DNA from 4 places in the Streptomyces sp. Rer75 genome. Region 4 is predicted to be linked to each of the others. Evidence: riboswitches for the same ligand, from Rfam matches in the RefSeq annotation. Region 4 holds a riboswitch; each other region holds the start of a gene.
What was found. A riboswitch is a leader RNA that binds a small molecule or an ion and turns the genes downstream of it on or off. The one in region 4 is predicted to bind cobalamin.

Region 1 (6,990 bases), 2.6 Mb from region 4:
AATGCGTTGATCAACGGTCTCACCGACCAGGCTCCGGCCGACCCCGCTGCCACAGACGACATGCTGGCGAGCCAGCCGGTCGGCTATTGGACCGGCCTGGCCCACACCACCGTCACCCGGCACCTGCGCGACGCGATGGCCAGGATCGACGTCACCCAGCCGCAGTACTGGGTGCTCAACTGCGTGCACTCCTGGCCAGCCGCGCCGAGCCGCGAGGAGGTGGCCGACCGGCTGACGCCCCTCGCGGACGGCCCGTACGAGATCCCGCGCGTCGTCGACCAGCTACTGCACCGCGGCTGGCTCCGCGCCGCTGCCGACGACCGCCTGCACCTCACCGACGCGGGCGAAGCCGCCCGCGTAACGCTGCGCGCACTGGTCACCGAACTGCGCGCCGTCGTCCACGAGGGCGTCGGCGACGAGGAGTACGTGGCCGCGCTGAAGGTGCTGCGCACGATGGTCGCCAACGTCCGGCGCGCCGAAGACCTCAGCTGAGCAGTGGCAGGGCCGGGAAGGTGTGGTCCTGCCAGAGGAGCCGGGAGGCCTCCTCCGGGTAGGCGGTGATCTCGGGCGCCGCGTCGAAGACCTGGGTCAGGCGGCGGTCGGGGTCGTACGCGGGCCAGCCCGGGTCGCCCGTCGTGGCGAACGCGGTCCAGGCCGTGCGGAAGCGGGACGACAGCGCCTCGGCCTCGGGCGGGGGCCCGGAGCCGTCGAACAGCAGCAGGCCGAGGTCGGCGTCGAAGGTGCCGAACAGCAGCGGTATGTCCAGGCCGTGGCAGGCGCCCATGACGCCGCCGCCCGCCGGGGCGGGCCAGGTCAGCTCGTACACGTGCGCCCGGCCGCCCCCGGCCACCTGGGCCTCGGCCAGCCGCAGCGAGGGCATGTGGAACAGCCAGTCGGACTGGACCCGTTCGTGGAGTTCGGCGGGGGAGGCGTCCGGGAAGGCGGCGCGGTAGGCCCGTTCGCCGTCCGGGCCCGGCCCGAACGCGCGCAGTGCAGCCGCCGCTTCCTCCTCGCCCGCCAGTCCGAGCTGCCCGCCGAGGGCGAGGAACAGCCGGTACTCGTCCCGGTTGTGCCCGGCGATCAGCTCCACGTCGCGGGCCGAGCCCGCCGCCAGCGCCTGCCACGGGGTGGTCGGCAGCACCTCGCCGTCCACGACGGGCGCGAAGGGGGTCAGGGTGTGCACGACCTGTCCCCAGCGCTCCTCGTACTGGCGCATCTTGGGGCCCAGCGCCTCGCCCGCGGAGGGCAGTCGGCGTGGATCCACCGTGGACAGATCGGCGGCCGTCGGCCGCAGGCCCGCCTCGGCGGCGAGCGCGCCCGCGATGTCCCGGGCCAGCTCGCCGGAGAAGTACGTGCCCGGCACGCTCTGCGCGATGGCGCGCCGGAACAGCCCCGCCGCGCTCGGCATGGCCAGCAGCGAGGCGACCGATCCGGCTCCGGCCGACTCCCCGAACACGGTGACCCGGCCGGGGTCGCCACCGAACGCCTCGATGTTCTCCCGCACCCATTCCAGGGCCGCGACCTGGTCGAGCAGACCGCGGTTGGCGGGCGCCCCGTCGATGTGGGCGAAGCCCTCGATGCCGACCCGGTAGTTGAGGGTGACCACGACGACGTCGCCGTCACGGGCGATGTGCCGGGCGTCGTAGCCGGGGCTGCCGGAGTGGCCGAGCTTGTAGGCGCCGCCGTAGATCCACACCATCACGGGGCGGCGGGCGGCCGGGGCCGGCTCGGGCGTCCACACGTTGACCGTCAGCCAGTCGTCGCCCGTCGGTGCCTCCAGGACCCCGGCGCGGCCCATGAACCCCGACTCCTGCGGGGGCGGCGGCCCGAAGGCGTACGCGTCCCGCGTCCCCTCCCAGGGGCGCACGGGGCGCGGCGCCTGAAACCGCGCGTCGCCCACCGGCGGCTCGGCGAACGGGATGCCGCGGAACACGGCCAGACCGCCCTCCCGGCGGCCGCGCACCGCACCGGCGGCGGCGCGCACCACGGGCTCGGCGGACCCGGTTGCCGACTCGCTGGACTCGGCTGTCGTCATCGATGGCTCCTCGCGGTTCCTGGTGAACACGTCTGGGGCCACGATGCCCGAGCCGCGCACGGACGCCCCCGGCGGGGGGCGACGTGTTGGCGTGGCAGGCGGAAGAGGCAGATAGTGGAGGTGGAGCACTCCCGAGAGATCGGAGGACGCCATGATTGTCCTCGGGGTCATTCTCCTCATCATCGGTCTGCTGACCGGTATCGCCGTTCTGTGGACGATCGGCATCGTCCTTCTCGTCATCGGGGCGGTCCTGTGGGCCATGGGCGCGGCCGGTCACGCGGTCGCCGGACGGCGACACTTCTACTAGGCCGTACTAGGCCGGTACCAGGCCGGTGGCCTGGCGCAGACCGCGGGCGCAGACCGCGGGTCACCCCGTGCGGTACAGCGCGGTGATCAGCTCGATCACCGCCTGCCCCGCGGGGTGCGGATCGTCGCGCCACCAGCCCAGCCGCACCGCGATCGGCTCGGCGTCGCGCACCGGCCGGTACACGATGCCGGGCCGCGGATACTGGTGCGCGGTCGACTCCGCCGTCATCCCCACGCAGCGGCCCGTGGAGATCAGGTTGAGCCAGTCGTCGACGTCGTGGGTCTCCTCGGTGTCCGGGCGGGAGCCGGGCGGCCACAGCTCGGGCGTGGTGGTGCCGGTCCGCCGGTCGACCAGCAGCGTGCGGTCGCTGATGTCGGCGAGCCTGATGGAGCGGCGCCGGGCCAGGGGGTCGTCCGCGGCCATCGCGCACAGCCGCCGCTCGAGCCCCACGATGGCGGAGTCGAAGCGGTGGTCCTCCAGCGGCCTGCGCAGCACGGCCAGGTCGCAGGCCCCTTCCGCCAGACCGGCCGTGGTGGCGTTGACGCGGACGAGGTGCAGATCGGTCTCCGGATGGGCGGCGGCCCAGCGGCGCTGGAAGGCGGGGGTGTGACTGCCCAGCGCCGACCACGCGTAGCCGATCCGCAGCCGTGTGTGACCCGAGGTGGCCTCCCGCACCAGGTCGTCCACCTCTCCGAGCACCCGCCGGGCCTGCGCCACCACCCGCAGCCCGGTCCCGGTCGGGGTCACGGTCCGGGAGGTGCGCCGCAACAGGCGCACCCCGAGGCCGCGTTCGAGCGAGGCCAGCGTGCGGGACACGGCCGCCTGGGAGACCCCGAGCGCGATCGCGGCATCGGTGAAGGTGCCCTCGTCCACGATCGCGACGAGACAGCGCAACTGCCGCAGCTCCACATCCATAACCCAAGCGTATAGGTACGACGGTCAACGCATTTTGCGCAACGGTCGCGCGACCGCACGATCGGGGTATGGACGCAGCCCACGCCCCCGCTCCTGCCCCCGCCCAGACGACCGCCACGTCACACCGCACCGGTCCGGACCTGCCGGACGCCCCGGGCACATCGGGCCGGAAACCGGCCGGGCACCCGCTGGCCGGTGTGCTCACCATGGCCGGCAGCGGCCTGTCCAACCAGACCGGCGCGGCGATTGGCTCCCTCGCCTTTCCGGTGCTCGGAGCCTCCGGTGTCGTCGCGGTACGCCAGTACGTCGCCGCCATCGTCCTGCTGGCCGTCGGCCGCCCCCGCTTGCGGTCCTTCACCAAGCAGCAGTGGTGGCCGGTGCTGCTGCTGGCCCTGGTCTTCGGCGCCATGAACCTGTCCCTGTACAGCGCCATCGACCGCATCGGCCTCGGGCTCGCGGTGACCCTGGAGTTCCTCGGGCCGCTCACCATCGCCCTGTCCGCCTCGCACCGCCGCACGGACGCGTGCTGCGCGCTGGTCGCGCTGGCGGGCGTGGTCACCCTGATGCGTCCACAGCCCTCCACCGACTACCTGGGGCTCGGCCTCGGGCTGCTGGCGGCCGCCTGCTGGGCGTCGTACATCCTGCTCAACCGCACCGTCGGCCGCCGCGTCCCCGGGGCGCAGGGGTCGGCGGCCGCCGCCGCGGTCTCCGCCGTGCTGTTCCTGCCCGTCGGGATCGCCATCGCCGTCCAGCACCCGCCGACCGCGGGGGCCGCCGGATACGCCATCGCCGCCGGTGTCCTCTCCTCCGCCGTGCCCTATCTCGCCGACCTGTTCACGCTGCGCCGCGTGCCCGCCCAGACCTTCGGGCTCTTCATGAGCGTCAACCCGGTCCTCGCCGCCGTCGTCGGATGGATCCTGCTCGGCCAGGGCCTGGGGTGGACCGAGTGGGCGAGCATCGGCGCCATCGTCGCGGCCAACGCGCTCAGCATCCTCACCTCACGCGCGTGACCGCTGCTGAACCTCGCGCGCGTGACCGCTGTTGAACCTCACGCGCGACCGCTGCTGAAAGTGCGCCACTTGCCGGTTTTGCGGGGCGCCGCCTACAGTTGCGGCGCCGTGGTGTTCGGGAAGCCGGTGTGAAACCGGAGCGGCCCTCGCCACTGTGATCGGGGAGTTCTCGTCCCGTTCCGCGGCCGCAGGACCGGGCCGCGGAGCCACTGGCCGCCCTGCGCGGCCGGGAAGGCAGGGGCGGTCGCGTCGACCCGTCAGCCAGGAGACCGGCCGCGGCATCTCACGAAGTGATCCACGAGGTGCTGGAGCGTGACCGCATGACCCTGCCCACCGCATTCGCATGGCGGCGCGAGGACACCGTCCGGACCGCCGGGCTGCTGGCGGTGATCGTCGCCCTGCACGCCGTCGCCTTCGGTCTGCTCTTCCTGGTGGTCACGCCGCAGCACTACGAGGTCGGCGCCAAGACGTTCGGCGTCGGCCTCGGGATCACCGCGTACACCCTGGGCATGCGGCACGCCTTCGACGCCGACCACATCGCCGCCATCGACAACACCACCCGCAAGCTGATGGCCGACGGCAAACGGCCGGTGTCGGTGGGCTTCTGGTTCGCGCTCGGCCACTCCAGCGTCGTGGTCCTGCTGGCCGCGCTGGTCGCCGGGGGTACGCAGCTGGCGGGCACCCTGGTGAACGAGAACTCCGGCGCCCACCAGGTCCTCGGGGTCATCGGCACCACCGTGTCCGGCACCTTCCTCTACCTCATCGCCGCGCTCAACCTGGTCGCCCTGCTGGGCATCCTGCGGGTGTTCCGGGCGATGCGCGCCGGGCAGTTCGACGAGTCGGAGCTGGAGGCGCACCTGGATTCGCGCGGCTTCATGAACCGCGTCCTGGGCCGCTTCACGAAGTCCATCACCCGGCCCGGCCAGATGTACCCGCTCGGCTTCCTCTTCGGGCTCGGCTTCGACACCGCCACCGAGGTCACGCTGATGGTGATGGCCGGGAGCGGCGCCGCCGCGGGACTGCCCTGGTACGCCATCCTGTGCCTGCCGCTGCTGTTCGCCGCCGGGATGAGCCTGTTCGACACCCTCGACGGCACCTTCATGAACTTCGCCTACCAGTGGGCGTTCTCCAACCCCGTCCGCAAGGTGTTCTACAACCTGGCCATCACCGGCCTGTCGATCGCGGTGGCCTTCCTCATCGGCACCATCGAGCTGGTCGGCGTGCTCCACGACAAGCTCGCCCTGCGGGACGCCGTCACCGGCTGGATCTCCGGGCTGAACCTGGACAACGTCGGGTTCATCATCGTCGGCCTGTTCGTCGTGGTGTGGGCCGCGGCGCTGGCCTACTGGCGGATCGCCAAGGTCGAACAGCGCTGGGCTGTCCGCACCGCCCCGGCCGCCGCGGACGCGGACGGCGGCTGACGCCGGGCCCGGGCCCGGGACGCCCGTCCGGGTGACTGTGCCGGGTCGGGCCCCGCATGGCGGCCGCGGAACGGGAACCCGCATGGTGGCGCCCGGACCGTCCGGCCGCGCCGCACCGGGAAGGCGGTACCGCTATGGGTCTGCCCCATGGCCACGCACACGGCACCGTGACGCAGCGGCTGATCGGCGACCACCTCGTGTCCGGTCGCATGCGGCCGGGGGAGGAGATCGCGCTGCGCGTGGACCAGACGCTCACCCAGGACGCCACCGGCACCCTGGTGATGCAGGAGCTGGAGGCGCTGGCGCTGGACCGGGTCCGTACGCAGGTCAGCGTGCAGTACGTCGACCACAACATCCTCCAGGCCGACGAGCGCAACGCCGAGGACCATCTCTTCCTGCGCTCGGCCGCCCGCCGCTTCGGCCTGTGGTTCTCCAAACCCGGCAACGGTGTCTCCCACCCGACACACATGCAGCACTTCGGCGCCCCCGGCAGAACACTCGCCGGATCCGACTCGCACACCTGCGCGGGCGGCTCCCTGGGCATGCTGGCGATCGGCACCGGCGGCCTGGAAGTGGCCCTCGCCATGGCCGGACGGCCGCTCCACCTCACCATGCCGAAGATCTGGGGCATCCGGCTGACCGGGGAACTCCCGCCGTGGGTCAGCGCCAAGGACGTGATCCTGGAGATGCTGCGCCGTCACGGGGTGCAGGGCGGCGTCCACCGCGTACTGGAGTACCACGGGCCCGGCCTGGCCTCCCTCACCGCCATGGACCGGCACGTCATCGCGAACATGGGGGCGGAACTCGGCGCCACCACCACCGTCTTCCCCTCCGACGGCGCGGTGCGCGACTTCCTGGCGGGGGTGGGGCGGGGCGAGGACTTCGTGGAGATCGTCGCGGACGAGGACGTCCGTTACGACCTCGACGAGGAGATCGACCTGTCGTCCCTGGAGCCGCTGATCGCACGGCCCACCTCCCCGGGAAACGTCGTGCCGGTCCGGGAGGCCGCCGGGGAGCCCATCGGGCAGGCGGTCATCGGCTCCTCCGCCAACCCCGGGTTCCGCGACTTCGCCGTACCGGCGGCCATGGTGGCGGGGCGGCAGACGGCGCCCGAGGTGAGCTTCGACATCAACCCGACGTCCCGCGAGATCCTCCAGGACCTGACGCGTTCCGGTGCCACGTTCGACCTGATCGCCGCCGGTGGCCGCATCCACCAGTCGGGCTGTCTGGGCTGCATCGGCATGGGCCAGGCCCCCGCGGCGGGGCGCAATTCGCTGCGCACGTTCCCGCGCAACTTCCCCG
Region 2 (6,990 bases), 1.6 Mb from region 4:
ACCTCGAACGGCGATCTGGCGGGGGCGGGTCAGGACGTCGGGGAGTCGCTTTGGCGGTCTGCGGTGAGCGCAGTCCAGCAAGCCTTCGCCACGCTGGTCGTGTTCACCTTCGCCTACCACTTCCTCTCGCTGGCCGTGATGAGCCGCACGCCGGGGCAGGCGTTGACGGCCCTGTGCGTCGTGCGGCGCGGTGGCGCGGGGCGGCCCGGGCAGGGCCGGGTTGCGGTGCGCGCCGCGGTGACCACGCTGGTCGATGTCGGCTGGTATGCGCTGGCCTGCTGCCTGCTGGCCGGGGGCGAGATCGTCCTCTCGGTGTTGTGCTGGGTCGTCGCCATATTCTTCTTCGCCTTCAATGCGGGGCTGGCGCTGTTGGGCTCCCGGAGGTCGCTGGCCGACCGGCTGGCCGGCGTGACGGTCACCGGCACGTGGCGCGTCCGCGCCGCGCTCGCCCGGATCGGTGAGGCGGCGCGGTGGGGCAGGTGATGTCCTCATGCCACAGACCCAACTGCACGGAGTTCCGCGCTCACTTGATCACCAGATGAGTAAGAGCCTGAGGGCTGCTCGGCACAGCTGAACGGGGTCGGCCAACGTCCGGCGGGTGCCGTGTGAGAAGGCGATCACCTATCGGGAAGGACGTGCCCGGACCGACCCAGGCGCGGGTCTCGAAGGGTGGTCGGGCCGACCCCGTACCTCTTCAGCTTGATGCAGTGCAGATGTTATTGCAAGAAGTTCGCAATAACAGTTCAGAGCGTGGAGCGGACCTCGCGGGCCGCCGCGACCAGGTGGTCCAGGGAGGCGCGGACCTCGGGCCAGGCGCGGGTCTTCAGGCCGCAGTCGGGGTTGGCCCAGAGGCGGTCGGCGGGGATGGCGGCGAGGGCCGTGCGGAGCAGGGCGGCGGTTTCGGCGGGGCCGGGGACGCGGGGGGAGTGGATGTCGTAGACGCCGGGGCCGACCTCGCGGGGGTAGTGGGCGCCGGCGAGTTCGGTGGCGACCTGCATATGGGAGCGGGCGGCTTCCAGGCTGATGACGTCGGCGTCGAGGTCGTCGATGGCCGGGAGGATGTCCCCGAACTCGGCGTAGCACATATGGGTGTGGATCTGGGTGTCCGCGCGCACGCCGCCGGTGGTGAGGCGGAACGCCTCGGTGGCCCAGGCCAGGTAGGAGGGTCGGTCGGCGGTGCGCAGGGGCAGGGTTTCGCGCAGGGCGGGTTCGTCGACCTGGATGACCGGGGTGCCCGCGGCCTCCAGGTCGGACACCTCGTCGCGCAGGGCGAGGGCGACGTGGCGCGCGGTGTCGGCGAGGGGCTGGTCGTCGCGGACGAAGGACCAGGCCAGCATGGTGACGGGGCCGGTGAGCATGCCCTTGACCGGGCGGTCGGTGAGGGACTGGGCGTACGTCGTCCAGCGCACCGTCATCGGCTCGGGCCGGGAGATGTCGCCGGCCAGGATCGGCGGGCGGACGTAGCGGGTGCCGTAGGACTGCACCCAGCCGTGCCGGGTGGCGAGGTAGCCGGTGAGCTGTTCGGCGAAGTACTGGACCATGTCGTTGCGTTCGGGCTCGCCGTGCACCAGGACATCGATGCCCGTCTTCTCCTGGAAGGAGATCACGTCCTGGATCTCGGCCGCTATGCGCTGCTCGTATCCGGCGGTGTCGATGCGTCCGGCGCGCAGGTCGGCGCGGGCGGTGCGCAGCTCGCTGGTCTGCGGGAACGAGCCGATGGTGGTCGTCGGCAGCGCGGGCAGCCGCAGCCGGGCGCGCTGGGCGGGGGCGCGTTCGGCGTACGGCTCGGGGCGGCGGGCGTCGGCGTCGGTGACGGCCTCGGCGCGGGCGCGTACGGCCGGGTCGCGGGTGAGCGTGGAGGTGGCCCGGGAGGCCAGGTCGGCGCGGTTGGCGGCGAGTTGTGCGGCGATGGTGCCGGTGCCCTGGGCGATGCCGCGGGCGAGGGTCGCGACCTCGGCGGCCTTCTGGCGGGCGAAGGCCAGCCAGCGGGCGATCTGGGGGTCGATGTCGCGTTCGGCCGCCGTGTCGAGGGGGACGTGGAGGAGGGAGCAGGAGGCGGCGACGTCGACCCGGTCGGCGAAGCCGAGCAGGGTGCCGAGCCTGGACAGCGAGGCGGGGAGGTCGTTGATCCACACGTTGCGGCCGTCCACGACGCCCGCGACCAGGCGCTTGCCGGGCAGTCCGCCGACGGCGGCGAGGTCGTCGAGGTTGGCGGCGGCGGGCCCGGTGAAGTCGAGCGCCAGCCCGTCCACGGGGGCCTTGGCCAGGACGGACAGGGCCTCGCCGAGGCGGTCGAAGTACGAGGCGACCAGCAGCCGGGGGCGGTCGGTGAGGGCTCCCAGTTCGCGGTACGCGCGGGCGGCGGCGTTCAGTTCGGCGGCGGTGCGGTCCTGGACGAGCGCGGGTTCGTCCAGCTGGACCCACTCGGCGCCGACCGCCCGCAGATCGGCCAGCACCTCCGCGTACACCGGCAGCAGCCGGTCCAGCAGGGTGAGCGGCTCGAAGTCCGGCGCGACGCCGGGTGCGGGCTTGGCGAGCAGGAGGTAGGTGACGGGGCCGACCAGCACCGGCCGGGCGATGTGACCGAATGCGACCGCTTCCGACAGCTCGGCGACCTGCTTCGCCGAGTTGGCGGCGAAGACGGTATCGGGGCCGAGTTCGGGCACCAGGTAGTGGTAGTTGGTGTCGAACCACTTGGTCATCTCCAGCGGCGCAGCCTCCTGGGTGCCGCGTGCCATGGCGAAGTAGCCGTCCAGCGCGTCGGCTTCGACGGCGGCGCGGTGGCGGTCCGGTACGGCGCCGACCATGACGCTGGTGTCCAGCACATGGTCGTAGAACGAGAAGTCACCGGTCGGCACCTCGTCGATACCGGCGTCGGCCAGCTGCCGCCAGTTCGCCTCGCGCAGGCTCACGGCGGTGTCCCGGAGGGCGTCGGCGCCGACCCGGCCCTTCCAGTAGCCCTCGACGGCCTTCTTCAGTTCGCGGTGGTGTCCCTGCCGGGGGTAGCCGTACACGGTGGCCCGTGCCGCCGCGGCCGCGGATGTCGCTGTCACGTAGCTCTCCTTCGCGAGCATGTCCCTTGGGGATCCCGGCCGGATCGGGGGCGCGAAGGAGTGACGAACCGGGCGGACCGACTGCGCGTCCGATACGCACGCGTCCGCCTGCTTGGTACGCCGACCCGCCCTCGAGGTCACCGGGATCTCCGCGCGCGATCGGTCGCGCACGGGCAACGGGCAGGTCTTCGGACTCGCGGGCACACCTCGTGACGTCGTGCACGTACGAGGCACCTACTGGCCGTCGCTTCCCGGATCCGTCTCCCGGACCCAGTGCGTATGACGGCGGTCGTTCCCGCTCACCGCTGCGGGGCAGTCCCGGATTTCCACCGGGTTCCCTCTTACGACGCGCCTGCCTGGCGGGCAGGGCGAACCAGCTGCGGGACCCAGCCTAGGCGGTGGTGCCGGATCGGGGCACCCCCTCCACAGGGGCAGGGGGTAGAAAGGGCGTATGGCGCGCCGTTCCTTAGCATCCGATGTGGTTTCCACAGCCTCCGCAGCCCCCGAGGCCGGAATCTCCGAGTCCGACGCCGAGGCGATGGTCACCGCCGTGCTGACCGCGTCCCGGCTGCTCGTCGCCGTCTCCGCCCGGTCGTTGGCCGCGGTGGAGGAGTCCTTGACGCTGCCGCAGTTCCGGATGCTGGTCGTCCTGGACGCCGGAGGCCCGCTGAGCCTGTCCGGGCTGGCCGGGGAGCTGGGCGTCCAGCCGTCGACCGCGATGCGCATGATCGACCGCCTGGTCACGACGGGTGTGGTCGCGCGCGGCGGCTCCGCCGAGGACCGGCGTACCAGCATGATCTCGCTCACCCGGGCCGGTCGGCGGGTCGTGGCCGAGGTCACGGAGCGGCGCCGCCGGGAGATCGCGCGCATCGTGGACGTCATGCCCGCCGGACAGCGCCGCCATCTGATCGAGGCGCTCCAGGCATTCGCCGAGGCGGGCGGCGAACCGACCGTCGAGACCGGGAGCCCGCAGGCCCACGCCGCCTGGTGACCGCGTGGGCGCCCCCGTCGCCCGGCAGCCGCACCCCCGTAACCCTGCGAGAATGATCAACTGCTCTGGGAGACCGTAAGGCCGGTGGGTGGCCGGGGGGATGGGACGTGCGATGAGGCTGCGGGACCGGCTGCGGTACTGGTTCGACGGCACGATGGACCGGGGGACGCCCGCCCTGATCGGCTGGCTCGGCCTCGCCTCGCTGGCGTTGATCGCCGTGGTCTCCACGCTGGTGGTCGCCCTCACCCACGAGGACACCCGGAAGAGCGGCGGCTGGACGGGCGTGGTGTGGATGAGCCTGCTGCGCACGCTCGATCCGGGCACCATGGGCGGGGACACGGGCCGACCGCTGTTCCTGGTGCTGATGCTCACGGTCACGATCGGCGGCATCTTCATCGTCAGCGCGCTCATCGGTGTGCTCACCACGGGCCTGGAGAACCGGATCCAGATGCTCCGCAAGGGCCGGTCGCGGCTGATCGAGCGCGGCCACACGATCGTGCTGGGCTGGTCGGACCAGGTGTTCACGGTGATCGCCGAGCTGGTGGAGGCCAACCAGAGCGCCCGCCGCTCCTGTGTGGTGATCCTCGCCGACCACGACAAGGTCGACATGGAGGACCAGATCCGCGACCGGATCCCCGCGACCGGCCGCACCCGCGTGATCTGCCGCTCCGGAAGTCCGCTGGAACGGCGCGATCTGGAGCTGGTGAGCCCCGACACCGCCAAGTCGATCATGGTGTTGCCGCCGGTCGGGGACGACACCGACACGGACGTCATCAAGGTGCTCCTGCTGCTCAACAGCCGGAAGTGGAAGGGCACGCGGCCGAACGTCGTGGCGGCCGTGGAGAGTTCGGACAACCTGCCCGCGGCCCGTCTCGCCGCCGGTACGAACGCGCTGATCATCGACGCCGACGACATCGCCGTACGGCTCATCGCCCAGGCCCACCGGCAGTCGGGGCTGTCCAGCGTCTTCAACGAACTGCTCAGCTTCGAGGGCAACGAGTTCTACTTCCACGAGCAGCCCGCGCTCGCGGGCGGGACGTACGCGGACACCCTGGCCCACTACGCACAGGGCATGGCCGCCGGGCTGCGCCGCAGCGACGGTGAGATGCTGCTCAACCCGCCGATGGACACCGTCGTCCGCGCCGACGACCAGTTGCTGGTGATGGCCGAGGACGATCTGCTGATACGGCCCGCCGAGACCCGGCCCGAGATCGTCCCGTCGGCGATCACCACCGCGCCCGGGCGGCCGCCGGTGCCGGACCGCACGCTGGTGATCGGCTGGAACTCCCGGGCGTCGAAGCTCATCACGCTGCTGGACAGCTTCGTCGAACCCGGCTCGGCGGTGGACATCGCGGCACCGCGGCGGCCGCGGAAGGGCGTGCCGGAGGGGCTGAAGAACCTGACGGTCGGCCACAAGCGGTGCGAGCCGACCCGCAGGTCGTCCCTGGAGGCCCTCGACCTCGGCCGCTACCAGCACATCGTGGTGCTGTCCGACGACACCATCGACCCCCGGCGCGCCGACGACCGGACGCTGGTGACGCTGTTGCACCTGCGCGACATCGAAGTGCGGCTCGGTGATCCGTACTCGATCGTCACGGAGATGAACGACGACAGCAACCGGGAGATCGCCCAGGTCACCAAGGCCGACGACTTCATCGTCAGCACCAAGGTGATCAGCCTGCTGCTGACCCAGCTGACCGAGAACCGCGACCTCTACACGGTGTTCATCGACCTGTTCGACCCGGAGGGTTCGGAGATCTACCTCAAACCGGCCGCCAACTACCTGGTGCCCGGGGCCGAGGCCAACTTCGCGACGGTCATCGAGGCCGCACGGCGGCGCGGCGAGACGGCCCTCGGCTACCGGCTGGCACGCCACGCCGACGTGCCGCCCGCCTACGGTGTCCGCCTCAACCCCGACAAGGCCGCGCCGCTGGTCCTGGACGAGGGCGACGCGATCGTCGTCCTGGCAGAGGAGTAACGCTTCTGCGGTCGCTGCTACTGGCGGCTCAGGGAGCGGCTGACGCCCGCCGCGGTGGTGGTGGCCAGGATCCAGCCGGTGACGATCAGCAGGTACGAGAGCCACTGGTACCAGCCGTGCGGGGCGAACGCGGCCTCCTGCCCGAAGCCGATGATCGGGAGGAGCAGGTCGAGGGTGTAGAAGACCGGGTTGAAGTCGGGGGCCTCGCCGGATTTCAGCGGCCGCGGGTGGTGGAGCGCGAAGGCCAGGGTGCCGGTGAGGAGCAGGGCGAAGAGCCAGCCCGCGGCGCGCAGCGGGCGGAAGCCGTAGCCGACGGTGACGTCCTGGAGGTGGCCCCAGGCGCGGGCGTAGCGCGGGAGGGTGCGGCGGTGGCGGCGGAGCTTGGCGAGCTGGACCGTGCGGGCGGCGGCCTCGTCGCCCGCGGCGCGGTACGCGGTGGTCAACTGCTCGTAGGAGGCGGGGAGATAGCCCTCCTTCTCGCGTTCCAGGAGCGGCAGCCGCTGTTCGGCCGGGAGGTGCGGGGCGAGGCTGCGGTAGGTGAGGCCGTCGATCCGTACGCAGTCGGGCCAGGTCTCGGGCCGGATGTGCAGCAGGTCGATCTGGGAGCGGCTCAGGTTCACCTCGCCCTCGATGGGGGCGGCCCCGCGTAGCCACAGCTCGCCGATGACGCAGCTGCTGGCGCGCAGGGCCTGGCCGCCGGGGTGGGACAGCCGGGCGTGGGCGAGGCTGAGGTGGCGGGGCACCCGGGCCCCGCTGAGGTTGACGCGTCCGCAGGCCCGCAGGCGCATGGCATGCAGATCGTTGCCGACGGACAGGTTCTCGGCGTGCAGGGCGGTGCCGCCGGGGACGTGGAGTTCGCTGCCGTCCAGGTTCACCTGGCCGGTGACGGTGGCCTCGTTGAGCCGTATCGTTCCGTGGGCGATGAGGCCCTCGGCCCGGATGTCGGCGCCGATGGCCGCGTTGTTGAG
Region 3 (6,990 bases), 4.0 Mb from region 4:
CATCGGGATCGTGATCGTCACGGCCTTGGTGTTCGACTTCACGAACGGCTTCCACGACACGGCCAACGCCATGGCCACCACCATCTCCACCGGAGCGCTCGGTCCCCGGGTCGCGGTGGCGATGTCGGCAGTCCTCAACCTCGTCGGCGCCTTCCTCTCCGTGGAGGTCGCCAAGACCATCTCCGGCGGAATCATCGACGAGGGCTCCGGCATCCAGCCCGAAGTGATCTTCGCGGGGCTCGTCGGCGCGATCCTCTGGAACCTGGTGACCTGGCTGGCCGGTCTCCCGTCCAGCTCATCGCACGCCCTCTTCGGCGGCCTCATCGGCGCCACCGTGGTCTCCGTCGGCATGGACGGGGTCAACGGCGACGCGATCGTCATGAAGGTCCTCATCCCGGCCGTGGCCGCGCCGGTCGTGGCGGGCATCGCCACGGTGGCCGCCACCCGGCTCACCTACCGGCTGGCCAACAACCGGGCCGCGGAGGACACCGCGAAGGGCTACCGCGCCGGTCAGATCGCCTCGGCCGCGCTGGTCTCCCTGGCCCACGGCACCAACGACGCCCAGAAGACGATGGGCGTCATCACCCTCGCGCTGGTCACCGGCGGCGTCATCGCCCCCGACTCCGACCCGCCCATGTGGGTGATCGTCTCCGCGGGTCTCGCCATCGCGCTCGGCACCTACCTGGGCGGCTGGCGCATCATCCGCACCATGGGCAAGGGCATCACCGACATCCAGCCGCCGCAGGGCTTCGCCGCCCAGACCGGCGCCGCGACCGTCATCCTGGCCTCGTCCCACATCGGCTTCGCGCTGTCCACCACGCAGGTCTGCTCGGGCGCCGTCATGGGTGCGGGCGTCGGCCGCAAGGGCGGTGTGGTGCGCTGGTCGACCGCGGGCCGCATGGTCGCCGCGTGGGCGCTGACCCTCCCGGCCGCCGGTCTGGTGGCCGCCGGTGCGGCGCTGCTGGCCGGCCAGGGCAACGGGGGCATCACCGCGGTCGCCGTCCTCGCGGTGCTGGGCTGCGGCGTCATCTGGATGCTGTCGCGCCGCAAGCCGGTGGACGCCAGCAACGTCAACGAGCTGGGTGCGGAGTCCGCCGAGCCGGTCGGTGTCGTCACCGCCGCCGTGCGGTCGGTCGCCCCGCCGCCCGCCGGAAAGACCGCATCCGCTGCCGATGGCACCGATGGCACGGATGCCGCAGACGCCTCGAACGCCTCGGGCTCGACGTCCGCCGAGGACGCCTCGTCCGAATCCGCCCCGACCCCCGCCACCGCGGGAACCGGTTCCACCAGCTGACAGGGAGCACACGCAATGCACATCGACTGGGCGGCCCTCGGCCAGGTCTTCGGCGTCAGCCTCGCGGTGACGGTCGGCGTCGTAGGGGTCTTCACCCTGGGCATCATCGGCACCTCCCGTACGGCTCAGCCGCAGCCCCAGGCCGCCGCGGGCGGCGCTTCCGCGGTTGCGCGCACCGGCGCGTACGCCTGTTTCGCGCTGTGCGCCGCGGTCGTGGCGTACGGCATCTATCTGATCGTGGCCTGAAACCAACGGAGGCCACTCAAGCCGCGGGGCGGTGGGCGCTGTTCGGCGCCCACCGCCCCGCGGTCGTTCCCGCGCGGGCGCCTGTGGATCTCGGCACACTCTGGCATCGCAGGTCAAATGCGAGTTGACGGCCATTCGCGCCCCATGGTGGACTTCCCGAGCCAAACGGCGGCAGGAGAGGAAGCCGGTGAGAATCCGGCGCGGTCCCGCCACTGTCACCGGGGAGCGCTCTCCCCTCACCGCAAGGGGTCACGGCCGTCCGTACGCCAGGAGGGCTGGAAGACCGGGAGAGCCGCGGATCCGGGAGCCAGGAGACTCTCACCGCCGGTCACGTCGAGCCAGGGCGCGGACCCTGAGTGAGGACATACCGCCATGCCCGGCACTGCCACGCCGTCAGCTCCTCCTGTCCGCATGCTCGGCGGCGGTCCTCGCCGCAGAGGCATGACGGCGGTCTGAAGGATGCGTGCCGACCACGCCTCGTACGCGTGCGGCGCCGCACTCGGCTTCCTCGGCGACCTCGCCGCGGGCGATCCGCGCCGCGGCCATCCGGTGGCCGCGTTCGGGCGGGCCGCCGCGGCCGTCGAGCGGCGGCTGTGGCGCGATCACCGCGGTTCCGGGGCCCTGCACACCGCGCTGTGCGCGGGCGGCGCGGCCGCCGGTGCCGCGCTGCTGGCGCGTACCGTACGCGGCTTCGCGGGCCGACGCCGGACGGCCGATGCCGCGCTGACCGCCGCCACCACCTGGGCCGTACTGGGCGGCACCTCGCTGGTGCGGGAGGCCCGGGTCATCGGTGACGCGCTGGCCGCCGGGGACGTCGACGCCGCGCGGGAGCGGCTGCCGCATCTGTGCGGACGCGATCCGCAGGCGCTGGACGCACAGCAGATCGCGCGGGCGGTCGTCGAGTCGGTGGCCGAGAACACCTCGGACGCGGTCGTGGGCGCGCTCGTGTGGGGGGCCGTGGCCGGGGTGCCGGGGCTCGTCGGCTTCCGCGCCGTCAACACCCTGGACGCCATGGTGGGCCACAAGTCGGCCCGCTACAGCCGGTTCGGCTGGGCCGCGGCCCGGCTGGACGACGTCGCGGGCTGGCCCGGCGCCCGGCTCACCGCCGCCCTGGCCGCCCTCGCCGGGCCCGATCCGCGCGGCGCGTGGCGCGCCTGGCGCGACGACGGCGGACGCCACCCGAGCCCCAACGCGGGCCCGGTGGAGGCGGCGTTCGCGGGCGCGCTGGGGGTCCGGCTGGGCGGCACGCTGGCGTACGCGGGCCGGGTCGAGCACCGCCCGGTGCTGAACCCGGGCGGCCGTCCCGTGACGGCGGCCGACATTCCGCGGGCGATCCTCCTCTCGCGGCGGGTGTCGGCGCTCGCTCTGCTCACCACCGTCGTGGCTCGTTCCGGAGCCGGTCGGGGCTCCGGAGCCGATCAGGAAAGGGTGAATCGATGACCCTGGGGGGCGGACTGCTCATCGCGGGAACGACCTCGGACGCCGGGAAGAGCGTCGTCACGGCGGGCATATGCCGCTGGCTGGCGCGCAAAGGGCTCCGGGTCGCCCCGTTCAAGGCGCAGAACATGTCGCTCAACTCCTTCGTCACCCGGGACGGCGCCGAGATCGGGCGGGCCCAGGCGATGCAGGCCGCCGCCGCGCGCGTCGAACCGAGCGCCCTGATGAACCCGGTCCTGCTGAAGCCGGGCAGCGACCGCAGCAGCCAGGTGGTGCTGCTCGGCAAGCCGGTGGGCGAGATGAGCGCGCGCGGGTATTACGGGGGGTCTGGGGGGTCGTCCCCCGAGGAAAGGCTGCACTCGGAGCGGCGGCGCGAAGGGCTGCTGGAGACCGTCACCGAGTGCCTGAGCGAGCTGCGGCGCACGCATGACGCGGTGATCTGCGAGGGCGCGGGCAGCCCGGCCGAGATCAATCTGCGCCGCACCGACATCGTCAACCTCGGTCTTGCCCGGGCCGCGGGGCTGCCGGTCGTCGTGGTCGGGGACATCGACCGCGGCGGCGTCTTCGCGTCCTTCTTCGGCACGACCGCGCTGCTGTCCCGCGAGGACCAGCGGCACATCGCCGCCTATGTGGTGAACAAGTTCCGCGGCGATGTGAGCCTGCTGGAACCCGGGCTGGACATGCTGCGCGACCTCACCGGACGGCCGACCGTCGGTGTGCTGCCGTACGCGCACGGCCTCGGCATCGACGAGGAGGACGGGCTGCGCGTCTCGCTGCGCGGCACGGTGCGCGAGAGCGTCGTCGCACCGCCGCACGGCGCGGACGTGCTGCGGGTCGCGGTGGCCGCCGTACCGCTGATGTCCAACTTCACCGACGTGGACGCGCTGGCCGCCGAGCCGGGCGTGATCGTGCGCTTCGTGGACCGCCCGGAGGAGCTGGCCGACGCCGATCTGGTGGTGCTGCCGGGCACCCGGGGCACCGTGAAGGCGCTGGAGTGGCTGCGCGAGCGCGGTCTCGCCGACGCGATCGCGCGGCGGGCCGCGGAGGGGCGGCCGGTGCTCGGGATCTGCGGCGGCTTCCAGGCGCTGGGCTACGCAATCGAGGACGAGGTCGAGTCGAAGGCCGGGACGGTCGAGGGCCTCGGACTGCTGCCCGTACGGGTCCGCTTCGCGGCCGACAAGACCCTGGCCCGGCCGGTGGGCGAGGCGCTGGGCGAACGGGTGGTGGGCTACGAGATCCACCACGGCGTCGCCGAACTGCTCCACGGGGGCGACGAACCCTTCCTGGACGGCTGCCGGGTGGGCCCGGTGTGGGGCACGCACTGGCACGGCTCGCTGGAGAGCGACGGCTTCCGCCGCGCCTTCCTGCGGCGGGTCGCGGAGGCGGCGGGCCGGGCGTTCGTGCCCGCGCCTGACACCCGCTTCGGGGAGCTGCGCGAGGAGCAGTTGGACCGGCTGGGCGATCTGATCGAGGAGCACGCGGACACGGACGCGCTGCTGAGGCTCATCGAGGGCGGCGTACCGGACGAACTGCCCTTCGTGCCGCCCGGGGCGCCGGGAGGAATGGCTTGAGCACACGACGCGAGCCCACACGCACCGACCGCGCACGCACCGTAGGAGGTACCGAAGCATGACCACCGCTGCCTACCCGTTCACCGCGGTCGTCGGAATGGACGACATGCGGCTCGCCCTGCTCCTCAACGCCGTCTCGCCCGCCGTGGGCGGGGTGCTGGTGCGCGGCGAGAAGGGCACGGCCAAGTCGACGGCCGTGCGCGCGCTGTCCACACTGCTGCCGCCGGTCGACGTCGTCCCCGGCTGCCGCTTCTCGTGCGATCCGGCCGCGCCCGACCCGGGCTGCCCCGACGGGCCGCACGAGACCGCCCCAGGGGACGCGCGCCCCGCGCGGATGGTGGAGCTGCCGGTCGGCGCGTCCGAGGACCGCCTCGTCGGGTCGCTGGACATCGAGCGGGCGCTGTCGGACGGGGTCAAGGCGTTCGAGCCGGGGCTGCTCGCGGACGCGCACCGCGGGGTGCTGTACGTCGACGAGGTCAACCTGCTGCACGACCACCTGATCGACCTGCTGCTCGACGCGGCCGCCATGGGCGCCTCCTATGTGGAGCGCGAGGGCGTCTCCGTACGGCACGCCGCGCGCTTCCTGCTGGTGGGCACCATGAACCCGGAGGAGGGCGAGCTGCGGCCGCAGCTGCTGGACCGCTTCGGGCTCACCGTCGAGGTCACGGCGTCGCGGGACACCGAGGAGCGGGTCGAGGTGGTGCGCCGGAGGCTGGCGTACGACGAGGACCCGGCCGGGTTCGCCGCGCGCTGGGCGCGCGAGGAGGGCGAGCTGCGGGACCGCATAGCGGCGGCGCGCGCCCTGCTGCCCGCCGTCCGGCTGGGCGACCGCGCGCTGCGGCAGATCGCGGCGGTGTGCGCGGCGTTCGAGGTGGACGGGATGCGCGCGGACATCGTGACGGCGCGTACGGCGACGGCGCTGGCCGCCTGGGCGGGCCGGACGGACGTGCGGACCGAGGACGTACGGCAGGCCGCGCTCCTGTCGCTCCCCCACCGGCGGCGGCGGGCGCCGTTCGACGCGCCGGGGCTGGACGAGGACAAGCTGGACGAGGTGCTGCGGCAGTTCGAGGACGAGGAGCCGGAGCCCGAGCCGGAACCCTCTGGTCCGGGCGATGCCCCGGATGACGACCCCGACGACCCCGACGGGCCGGGCGGGGGCGGAGGGTCCGACGGCGGGGACGCCCCCGACGGACCCGGCGGTGGCCGCCCGCAGGACGGCGGGCAGGAGCAGGCGCCGCCGCCCGGCGGGCCCGAGCCGTCCATCCCCGAGCAGCGGTCGCCCGAACCCGAGTCGTCCGCCGACGCCGCGCCCGCGGAGTCCGAGGCGGACGGCGGGGCCGGTGGCGGCGGCGGTGAACGGGCCGCCGTGGGCGCCGCGGAGCCGTTCCGCACCCGGCGGCTGGACGTGCCGGGGCTCGGCGAAGGCGCGGCCGGGCGGCGGTCGCGGGCCCGCACCGCGCACGGCCGCACCGCCGGTGCGCGCCGCCCCCAGGGCACGCTGACCTCGCTGCACCTGGCGGCGACGGTACGGGCCGCCGCCCCCCATCAGCACACCCGCGGGCGGCGCGGCCCGGGGCTGCTGGTGCGCCGGGACGATCTGCGGGAGGCGGTGCGCGAGGGCCGGGAGGGCAATCTCGTGCTGTTCGTCGTGGACGCGTCGGGGTCGATGGCCGCCCGCAAGCGCATGGGCGCGATCAAGGGCGCGGTGCTGTCGCTGCTGCTGGACGCCTATCAGCGGCGGGACAAGGTCGGCCTGGTCACCTTCCGGGGGTCCGGCGCGGAGCTGGCGCTGCCGCCCACCTCGTCGGTGGACGCGGCCGCCGCCCGGCTGGAACAGCTGCCGACCGGCGGCCGCACCCCGCTCGCGGCGGGGCTGTTGAAGGCCCGCGAGGTGCTGCGGGTGGAGCGGCTGCGGGACCCCTCGCGCCGTCCGCTGCTGGTCGTGGTGACCGACGGGCGGGCCACCGAGTCGAAGAAGGCCGCGGTGTCCGACGGGTCCACGCCGGTGGAGCGGGCCGGGCGCGCGGCGCGGCTGCTCGCGGGCGACGGGGTCGCCTCGGTGGTGGTCGACTGCGAGTCGGGGCCGGTGCGGCTGGGCCTGGCGGGCGCGCTCGCCCGCGATCTGCGGGGCACCCCGGTCACCCTGGACGAACTGCGCGCGGACAGCGTCACGGCGCTGGTCCGCGATGTACGGACGGTACAGAACTCACGGAGGGCAGCCTGATGCCGCAAGGACAACCGACCGTCGTCCCCGACGACGGGCTGACCACCCGCCAGCGCCGCAACCGGCCGCTCGTGCTCGTGCACACGGGCGTGGGGAAGGGCAAGTCGACGGCCGCGTTCGGTCTGGCGCTGCGGGCGTGGAACCAAAACTGGCCGGTCGGTGTATTCCAGTTTGTAAAGAGCGCGAAATGGAAGGTCGGCGAGGAGCGTGCGCTGCGC
Region 4 (6,990 bases):
TGGACCGCGAGGCGGGCGCTCCCGACTGGTGGAACGTGGGCATCGCCGCGACCGCCCTCCAGGACTGGCCGCTGGCCCGCCGCGCCTGGCAGGCGTACGGGCTGAAGGTGCCCGGGGAGGCGTCCGCGTCCGGTGAGCCGCTCGGCATGGAGCTGGGCAGCGCGGCGGTGCGGCTGTCGCCCGAGGGCGAGGCCGAGGTGGTCTGGGGCCGTCGGCTGGACCCGGCCCGGATCGAGGTGCTGTCGATCCCGCTGCCGTCCTCCGGGCGGCGCTGGGGCGAGGTGGTGCTGCACGACGGCGTTCCGCACGGTGAGCGCGTGACCGCCGCGGGCCCGGCCTACCCCGTCTTCGACGAGATCGAGCTGTGGGCGCCGTCCCCGGTGCCGACCTGGGTGGTGCTGCTGGAGGCGGCCACCGAGGCCGACCGGGACGCCCTGGAGCGGCTGGCGGCCGACGCGGGCTTCGCCGCCGAGGACTGGTCGTCGTCGGTGCGGCTGCTGTGCCGCTCCTGTTCGGAGAGCCGGATGCCCAGCGACGAGGGCGAGGGCGAGCACCTGGACCCGCACGACCACAGCGAGCCGGGCCACCCCGGTCCGCTGGGGCACCGCACGGCGGGCTCGGGCTCGCTGTGGGTCGCCGAGCGCGAATGCGGGATCGCCGCCCCCAGCGGGCTGGTGCGGGGGCTGCTGGACGGCTGGGTCGCCGACAGCCCGGACACCCGGGAGTGGCGGGACCTGGAAGAGGTCTGCTGAATGCCCGGAAAGGGCCACTGATCCCCCTGGCCGTCCGGGCGGGCCGTACCCTGTAGGGCGACGCATCACGGTTGAAGGAAGGCGTACGGCGGACGATGTCGCAGCAAGGGACCACGAAGCAGCAGGTGGACGACGAGTTCGTCGTGGACACGGAGGACTGCGAGGAGCGCGAGCGGGCGTACCGCGAGCGCGGCACCGCCCGCCCGATCACCGTCGTCGGCAACCCGGTGCTCCACAAGGAGTGCCAGGACGTCACCGAGTTCGACGACGAGCTCGCGGCGCTGATCGACGACATGTTCGCGAGCCAGCGGGCGGCGGAGGGCGTGGGCCTGGCCGCCAACCAGATCGGCGTCGACCTCAAGGTCTTCGTCTACGACTGCCTGGACGACGAGGGCGTACGCCACGTCGGCGTGGTCTGCAACCCGGTGCTGGAGGAGCTGCCCGCCGACCGCCGCGTCCTGGACGACTCCAACGAGGGCTGCCTGTCGGTGCCCACCGCCTACTGCGAGCTGGCCCGCCCCGACTACGCGGTGGTGCGCGGCCAGGACGCCGAGGGCAAGCCGATCACCGTGCGCGGCACCGGCTACTTCGCCCGCTGCCTCCAGCACGAGACCGACCACCTCTACGGCTACCTCTACATCGACCGCCTCTCCAAGCGCGACCGCAAGGACGTCCTCCGTCAGATGGCCGAGGGCACGGCGCGCTACGAGACGGTGCCGAACGACTGAGTGTGTGCCGCCATGCCACAGGGCCGGACCCCGAGGGGTCCGGCCCTGTGGCACAGGTGAGGCTCAGAAGTCGTCGTCGAAGGAGACCGAGCCCTCGACCGCGACCTGGTAGGCCGAGGCGCGGCGTTCGAAGAAGTTGGTCAGCTCCTGGACGTCCTGGAGCTCCATGAAGGAGAACGGGTTCTCCGAGCCGAAGACCGCGGGGAAGCCGAGGCGCTTGAGGCGCTGGTCGGCGACGCACTCCAGGTAGGCGCGCATCGATTCGGTGTTCATGCCCGGCAGGCCGTCGCCGCAGAGGTCGCGGGCGAACTGGAGCTCCGCCTCGACGGCTTCCTTCAGCATGTCGGTGACCTGCTGCTCCAGGTCGTCGTCGAAGAGGTCGGGCTCCTCCTCGCGGACGGTGTCCACGACGGAGAAGGCGAACTCCATGTGCATGGACTCGTCGCGGAACACCCAGTTGGTGCCGGTCGCGAGGCCGTGCAGGAGGCCGCGGGAGCGGAACCAGTAGACGTAGGCGAAGGCGCCGTAGAAGAAGAGGCCCTCGATGCAGGCCGCGAAGCAGATCAGGTTGAGCAGGAAGCGGCGGCGGTCGGCCTTGCTCTCCAGGCGGTCGATCTTCTCCACCGAGTCCATCCAGCGGAAGCAGAATTCCGCCTTCTCCCGGATGGAGGGGATGTTCTCGACCGCCGCGAAGGCCGCGGCGCGGTCGTCCGGGTCGGGGAGGTAGGTGTCCAGCAGGGTCAGATAGAACTGGACGTGCACGGCCTCCTCGAAGAGCTGCCGCGACAGGTACAGCCGCGCCTCGGGGGAGTTGATGTGCTTGTAGAGCGTCAGCACCAGGTTATTGGCGACGATCGAGTCGCCGGTGGCGAAGAAGGCGACCAGGCGGCCGATGAGGTGCTGCTCACCCGGGGAGAGCTTGGCGAGGTCGGCGACGTCCGAGTGGAGGTCGACCTCTTCCACGGTCCAGGTGTTCTTGATCGCGTCCCGGTAGCGGTCGTAGAACTGCGGGTACCGCATCGGCCGCAGGGTCAGCTCGAATCCCGGGTCGAGGAGGTTCTTGACGTGGTCCGTCGCGGTGTTCGCGGTGGTCATCTCGGATGCGGTGGGCATTACTGGCAGGCCTCGCAGGACTCGGGGTTTTCCAGGGAGCAGGCGACCGCGTCGGCCTCGGCGGGCGTCTGCTGGGTGGGGACGGGGACGGTGGCCGTGGCGGCGCCACCGCGGGCGCTCTGGGCGATCCGGGTCGCCGGGCGGGAGCGCAGGTAGTAGGTGGTCTTGATGCCGCGCTTCCAGGCGTACGCGTACATCGAGCTGAGCTTGCCGATGGTCGGCGCCGCCATGAAGAGGTTCAGCGACTGGCTCTGGTCGAGGTACGGGGTGCGGGCCGCCGCCATGTCGATCAGGGCGCGCTGCGGGATCTCCCACGCGGTGCGGTACAGGTCGCGTACGTCCTGGGGAACCCAGGAGAGGTCCTGGACCGAGCCGTTGGCCTCGCGCAGCGCGTCACGGGTCTGGGCGTCCCACACGCCCAGCTTCTTCAGGTCGTTCACCAGGTAGGAGTTGACCTGGAGGAACTCACCGCTGAGGGTTTCGCGCTTGAAGAGGTTGGAGACCTGCGGCTCGATGCACTCGTACACGCCCGCGATGGAGGCGATGGTGGCGGTCGGCGCGATCGCCAGCAGCAGCGAGTTCCGCATCCCGGTCGTCGCCATCCGGGTGCGCAGCGCCTCCCAGCGCTCGGGCCAGGCGGCCTGCGCGCCGGTGTAGTGGTCCGGGTGGAGCACGCCGCGCGCGGTGCGGGTCTCGGCCCAGGCCGGGTGCGGGCCGTGGCGCTCGGCGAGGTCGCAGGACGCCTCGTACGCGGCGAGCATGATGCGCTCGGAGATCCGGGTGGAGAGCGCCTGCGCCTCGGGCGAGTCGAACGGCAGCCGCAGCCGGAAGAAGACGTCCTGGAGGCCCATCAGGCCGAGCCCCACAGGACGCCAGCGGGAGTTGGAGGCCCCGGCCTCTTCCGTGGGGTAGAAGTTGATGTCCACCACGCGGTCGAGGAAGGTCACGGCGGTGCGGACGGTGCGGTCCAGCCGCTCCCAGTCCATCTCGCCGTCCTCACCCAGGTGCGCGGCCAGGTTGACCGAGCCGAGGTTGCAGACGGCGGTCTCGCTGTCGTCGGTGACCTCCAGGATCTCGGTGCACAGGTTGGAGGAGTGGACGACCCGGCCCGGCTCGGCGGTCTGGTTGGCGGTGCGGTTGGCGGCGTCCTTGAACGTCATCCAGCCGTTGCCGGTCTGCGCGAGGGTGCGCATCATCCGGGAGTACAGCTGGCGCGCCGGGACCTGCTTGAGCGCCCGCCCCTCGGCCTCGGCCTTCCGGTACGCGGCGTCGAACTCCTCGCCCCACAGGTCGACCAGTTCGGGCGCGTCCACGGGCGAGAACAGCGACCAGTCGCCGTCCGCCTCGACCCGGCGCATGAACTCGTCCGGGATCCAGTGCGCGATGTTGAGGTTGTGGGTGCGGCGGGCCTCTTCGCCCGTGTTGTCCCGCAGCTCCAGGAACTCCTCGATGTCCGCGTGCCAGGTCTCCAGGTAGACGCAGGCCGCGCCCTTGCGCCGGCCGCCCTGGTTGACGGCCGCCACCGAGGCGTCGAGCGTGCGCAGGAACGGCACGATGCCGTTGGAGTGCCCGTTGGTGCCGCGGATCAGCGAACCGCGGGCGCGGATGCGGGAGTACGACAGCCCGATGCCGCCCGCGTGCTTCGAGAGGCGCGCCACCTGGTGGTAGCGGTTGTAGATCGAGTCCAGCTCGTCCAGCGGCGAGTCCAGCAGATAGCAGGAGGACATCTGCGGGTGCCGGGTGCCGGAGTTGAACAGCGTGGGGGAGCTGGGCAGGTACGACAGCGTGCTGGTCATCCGGTACAGCTCGGCGACGTCGTCCAGCGCCCGCTCGGTCAGGTCCTCGGCGAGCCCGCAGGCCACCCGCAGCAGGAAGTGCTGCGGGGTCTCGATCACCTGACGGGTGATCGGGTGGCGGAGCAGATAGCGACTGTGCAGGGTGCGCAGCCCGAAGTAGCCGAAGCGGTCGTCGGCGCCGTCGGCCAGTGCCTGGTCGACCAGCGCGTCCAGCCGGGCGGCGTGGGCGGTCACGAACTCGGCGGTGGAGTCGGCGATCAGGCCCTCGCGGTGGCCCACGGCGACGGACGCGGAGAAGGAGTCCGCGCCCTGCCCGGCCGCCTCGTCGGCGATCGCGCGGGTCAGCAGCCGCGCGGCGAGCTTGGAGTACTCCGGCTCCTCGCCGATGAGTCCGGCCGCCGCCTCGGTCGCCAGGGAGCGCAACTCCGCCTCGTCCGAACCGGGATGGCGGCCGCGCAGGGCGGCGGCCGCGACCTTGCCGGGGTCGGTGGCGGGCAGATCGGCGGTGAGCCCGGTGAGGGTCCGCAGCAGGGCGGTCCCGGGCGCGTCGGCCGCTGCCGGAGTTTCCGCTGCCTCTGAAACCGGGTCGGCGGGCGCGATGGTCACTGAAGTGTTCTCCCTCGCTCGGCTGGGGGCCTGACGAGGGCAGTGCGCGATGGCCGCTTACGGGCATGCCGATTCCGCTCTACGGCACACCACGCAGCGTCCATCGGCCCAACCCGCGAGGCCCGGACGTATGCAGACGGCCGTCGGCAGGTCATCGGACTCACGGGTACGCAAAAGCGCACACGTACACCGTTGCGGGACAGTTCCGGATTCCCACCGGATTCCCCTGCGGCGACAGCGGAGACGAGCATACATCTTGTGTCGTGCTGCGCACGCGCCCCCAGATGTTGTGTCGTCAGCTGGGCGGATTCGTATAGATGTGCTAGTCACGTCGGGCCTTGGCCGCGCCGGAATCCCAGGGAAAACTAGCTTCCCGGACCGCTCGTCCGCCATTCGTCCAGGGCACGGGCGAGGCGGTCGCGGTAGCCCGCGTAGCCGTCCTCGTACGCGCCGCGAAGCTCGCTCCGCGGCTCGACCGTACGGGACGCGGAGCGCCACCGGGACGCGTCCACGGGGTCGCCGAGCGACCGCCACGCGACCGCGACCGCGCCCCGCGCGCCGACCTCCGGCTCGTCCGGAATGACCACCGGACGGCCGATGACGTTCGCGAAAATCTCCGTCCAGGAGGCGGAACGCACCCCTCCGCCGCACAGCGCGAGCCGTCCCGAGAGCCCGGCCGCCTCCAGGCAGTGGCGGGCCGCGTAGGCGATGGCCTCGCACACGGCCCGTACGGTGTCGGCGCGGGTGGTGGCGAGGGTGAGACCGTCCAACCGCCCCTGGGCGGCGGGCTCCACGAACGGGGCGCGCTCCCCGGCGCCGGACAGGAAGGGCAGCGCGGTCACCCCGTTCGCCCCCGGCGGACTCCCGTCGAGCAGGGCGTCCAGCTCGGCGGTGGTCGTCCCTGTGAGATCGAGCACCCACTCCAGGGCGGCCGTGCCGACCATCGCGGGCATCGCGCGCAGCCAGCGCTCCGGGTCGGGGGTGCACAGCCACATTCCGGCCGGATCGGCCGAAGCGTCCACCGCCGCGCGGTCGGTGAGCACCTGGCAGGCCAGCGTGGTGCCGACGATGAGCAGCCCGTCGCCCACGTCCCGCACCCCGCTGCCGATGGCGCACGCCGGAAGGTCGTACGGACCGGAGACGACGGGCAGGCCGGGCGGCAGCCCGGTCAGCCGGGCCCCCTCGTCGTCCAGCGCGAGGACGGTGCCGGGCGCGGCGGGGCCCGGCAGCAGCCGGGCGTGGCCGGACAGTCCGCAGCGCTCCAGGGCGTCCGGCACATAGGTGCGGGTGGTGACGTCGAGGAACGGCAGGGACGCGTCGGAGGCGTCCACGGTGATGGCGCCGGTCAGCCGCTGGGCCACCGCGTCCACGCAGTAGCCCGCGACCGCCGCCCGCTCCAGCGCCTCCGGCTCGTGCTCGGCCAGCCAGTGCAGCAGCGGGGCGTGGCAGCCCGGGAACAGCCCGGAGCCGGTGAGCGCGTGGAGGGCTTTGAGCGTGCCGTCGGCGCGCCAGCGGGCGATGGTCTCGCCGCCCCGGCCGTCCAGCCAGGAGATCGGCGGGCGCACCGCCCGGCCCGCCTCGTCGCGCAGCCACAGCCCGTCGCCCTGGCCGGTGAGGGCGAGCGCGGCGGGCGGGCCGGGGAGCGCCGCGGCCACCTCGCGCACCACCTCGGCGACCGTGCGCAGCACGTCCTCCAGGTCCTGTTCGACCCGGCCGCCGGGCAGGCGGTCCAGTCGGCTGGGGCGGGCCGCGGAGGCGCGCGCGACCCCGTCGCGGCCGAAGGCCACGGCCTTGGTGACGGAAGTGCCGACATCCACTCCGATGATCATGCGCATGCCCTGCTTCCCTCCGGAACCTCGGCGCTCCATCACATGAGCGATGATAGATTTAACACCAGAGACGTGATCAGGCAATGGCTCAGGCCATGGTTGACGCAGGGGAGAACCCGGATGACCGCCCGACTGCTGCTCGTACGCCACGGGGAGACCGTGTGGC

Region 1: linked by a shared signal. The riboswitch ahead of HYQ63_RS38600 (HoxN/HupN/NixA family nickel/cobalt transporter) and the one ahead of HYQ63_RS28205 (ribonucleoside-diphosphate reductase subunit alpha) in region 4 are both predicted to bind cobalamin.
Region 2: linked by a shared signal. The riboswitch ahead of metE (5-methyltetrahydropteroyltriglutamate--homocysteine S-methyltransferase) and the one ahead of HYQ63_RS28205 (ribonucleoside-diphosphate reductase subunit alpha) in region 4 are both predicted to bind cobalamin.
Region 3: linked by a shared signal. The riboswitch ahead of HYQ63_RS10415 (cobalamin biosynthesis protein) and the one ahead of HYQ63_RS28205 (ribonucleoside-diphosphate reductase subunit alpha) in region 4 are both predicted to bind cobalamin.

What each region holds. Positions count from the first base shown of each region.
Region 1 is NZ_CP058693.1:9,081,595-9,088,584, forward strand. Features, by position in the region: gene HYQ63_RS38575 (MarR family winged helix-turn-helix transcriptional regulator) at 1-492, shown strand, start outside; gene HYQ63_RS38580 (carboxylesterase/lipase family protein) at 485-2,035, opposite strand; gene HYQ63_RS38585 (DUF6131 family protein) at 2,187-2,342, shown strand; gene HYQ63_RS38590 (LysR family transcriptional regulator) at 2,403-3,257, opposite strand; gene HYQ63_RS38595 (DMT family transporter) at 3,326-4,267, shown strand; cobalamin riboswitch at 4,360-4,560, shown strand; gene HYQ63_RS38600 (HoxN/HupN/NixA family nickel/cobalt transporter) at 4,588-5,688, shown strand; gene HYQ63_RS38605 (aconitate hydratase) at 5,823-6,990, shown strand, end outside.
Region 2 is NZ_CP058693.1:4,888,023-4,895,012, forward strand. Features, by position in the region: gene HYQ63_RS20605 (RDD family protein) at 1-483, shown strand, start outside; gene metE (5-methyltetrahydropteroyltriglutamate--homocysteine S-methyltransferase) at 744-3,053, opposite strand; cobalamin riboswitch at 3,215-3,446, opposite strand; gene HYQ63_RS20615 (MarR family winged helix-turn-helix transcriptional regulator) at 3,505-4,044, shown strand; gene HYQ63_RS20620 (potassium transporter TrkA) at 4,157-6,022, shown strand; gene HYQ63_RS20625 (membrane-associated oxidoreductase) at 6,040-6,990, opposite strand, start outside.
Region 3 is NZ_CP058693.1:2,525,753-2,532,742, forward strand. Features, by position in the region: gene HYQ63_RS10405 (inorganic phosphate transporter) at 1-1,294, shown strand, start outside; gene HYQ63_RS10410 (hypothetical protein) at 1,310-1,540, shown strand; cobalamin riboswitch at 1,717-1,858, shown strand; gene HYQ63_RS10415 (cobalamin biosynthesis protein) at 2,000-2,980, shown strand; gene HYQ63_RS10420 (cobyric acid synthase) at 2,977-4,548, shown strand; gene HYQ63_RS10425 (putative cobaltochelatase) at 4,607-6,772, shown strand; gene cobO (cob(I)yrinic acid a,c-diamide adenosyltransferase) at 6,772-6,990, shown strand, end outside.
Region 4 is NZ_CP058693.1:6,490,512-6,497,501, forward strand. Features, by position in the region: gene HYQ63_RS28190 (hypothetical protein) at 1-752, shown strand, start outside; gene def (peptide deformylase) at 848-1,480, shown strand; gene HYQ63_RS28200 (ribonucleotide-diphosphate reductase subunit beta) at 1,544-2,575, opposite strand; gene HYQ63_RS28205 (ribonucleoside-diphosphate reductase subunit alpha) at 2,593-4,995, opposite strand; cobalamin riboswitch at 5,123-5,263, opposite strand; gene HYQ63_RS28210 (FGGY-family carbohydrate kinase) at 5,361-6,830, opposite strand; gene HYQ63_RS28215 (histidine phosphatase family protein) at 6,945-6,990, shown strand, end outside.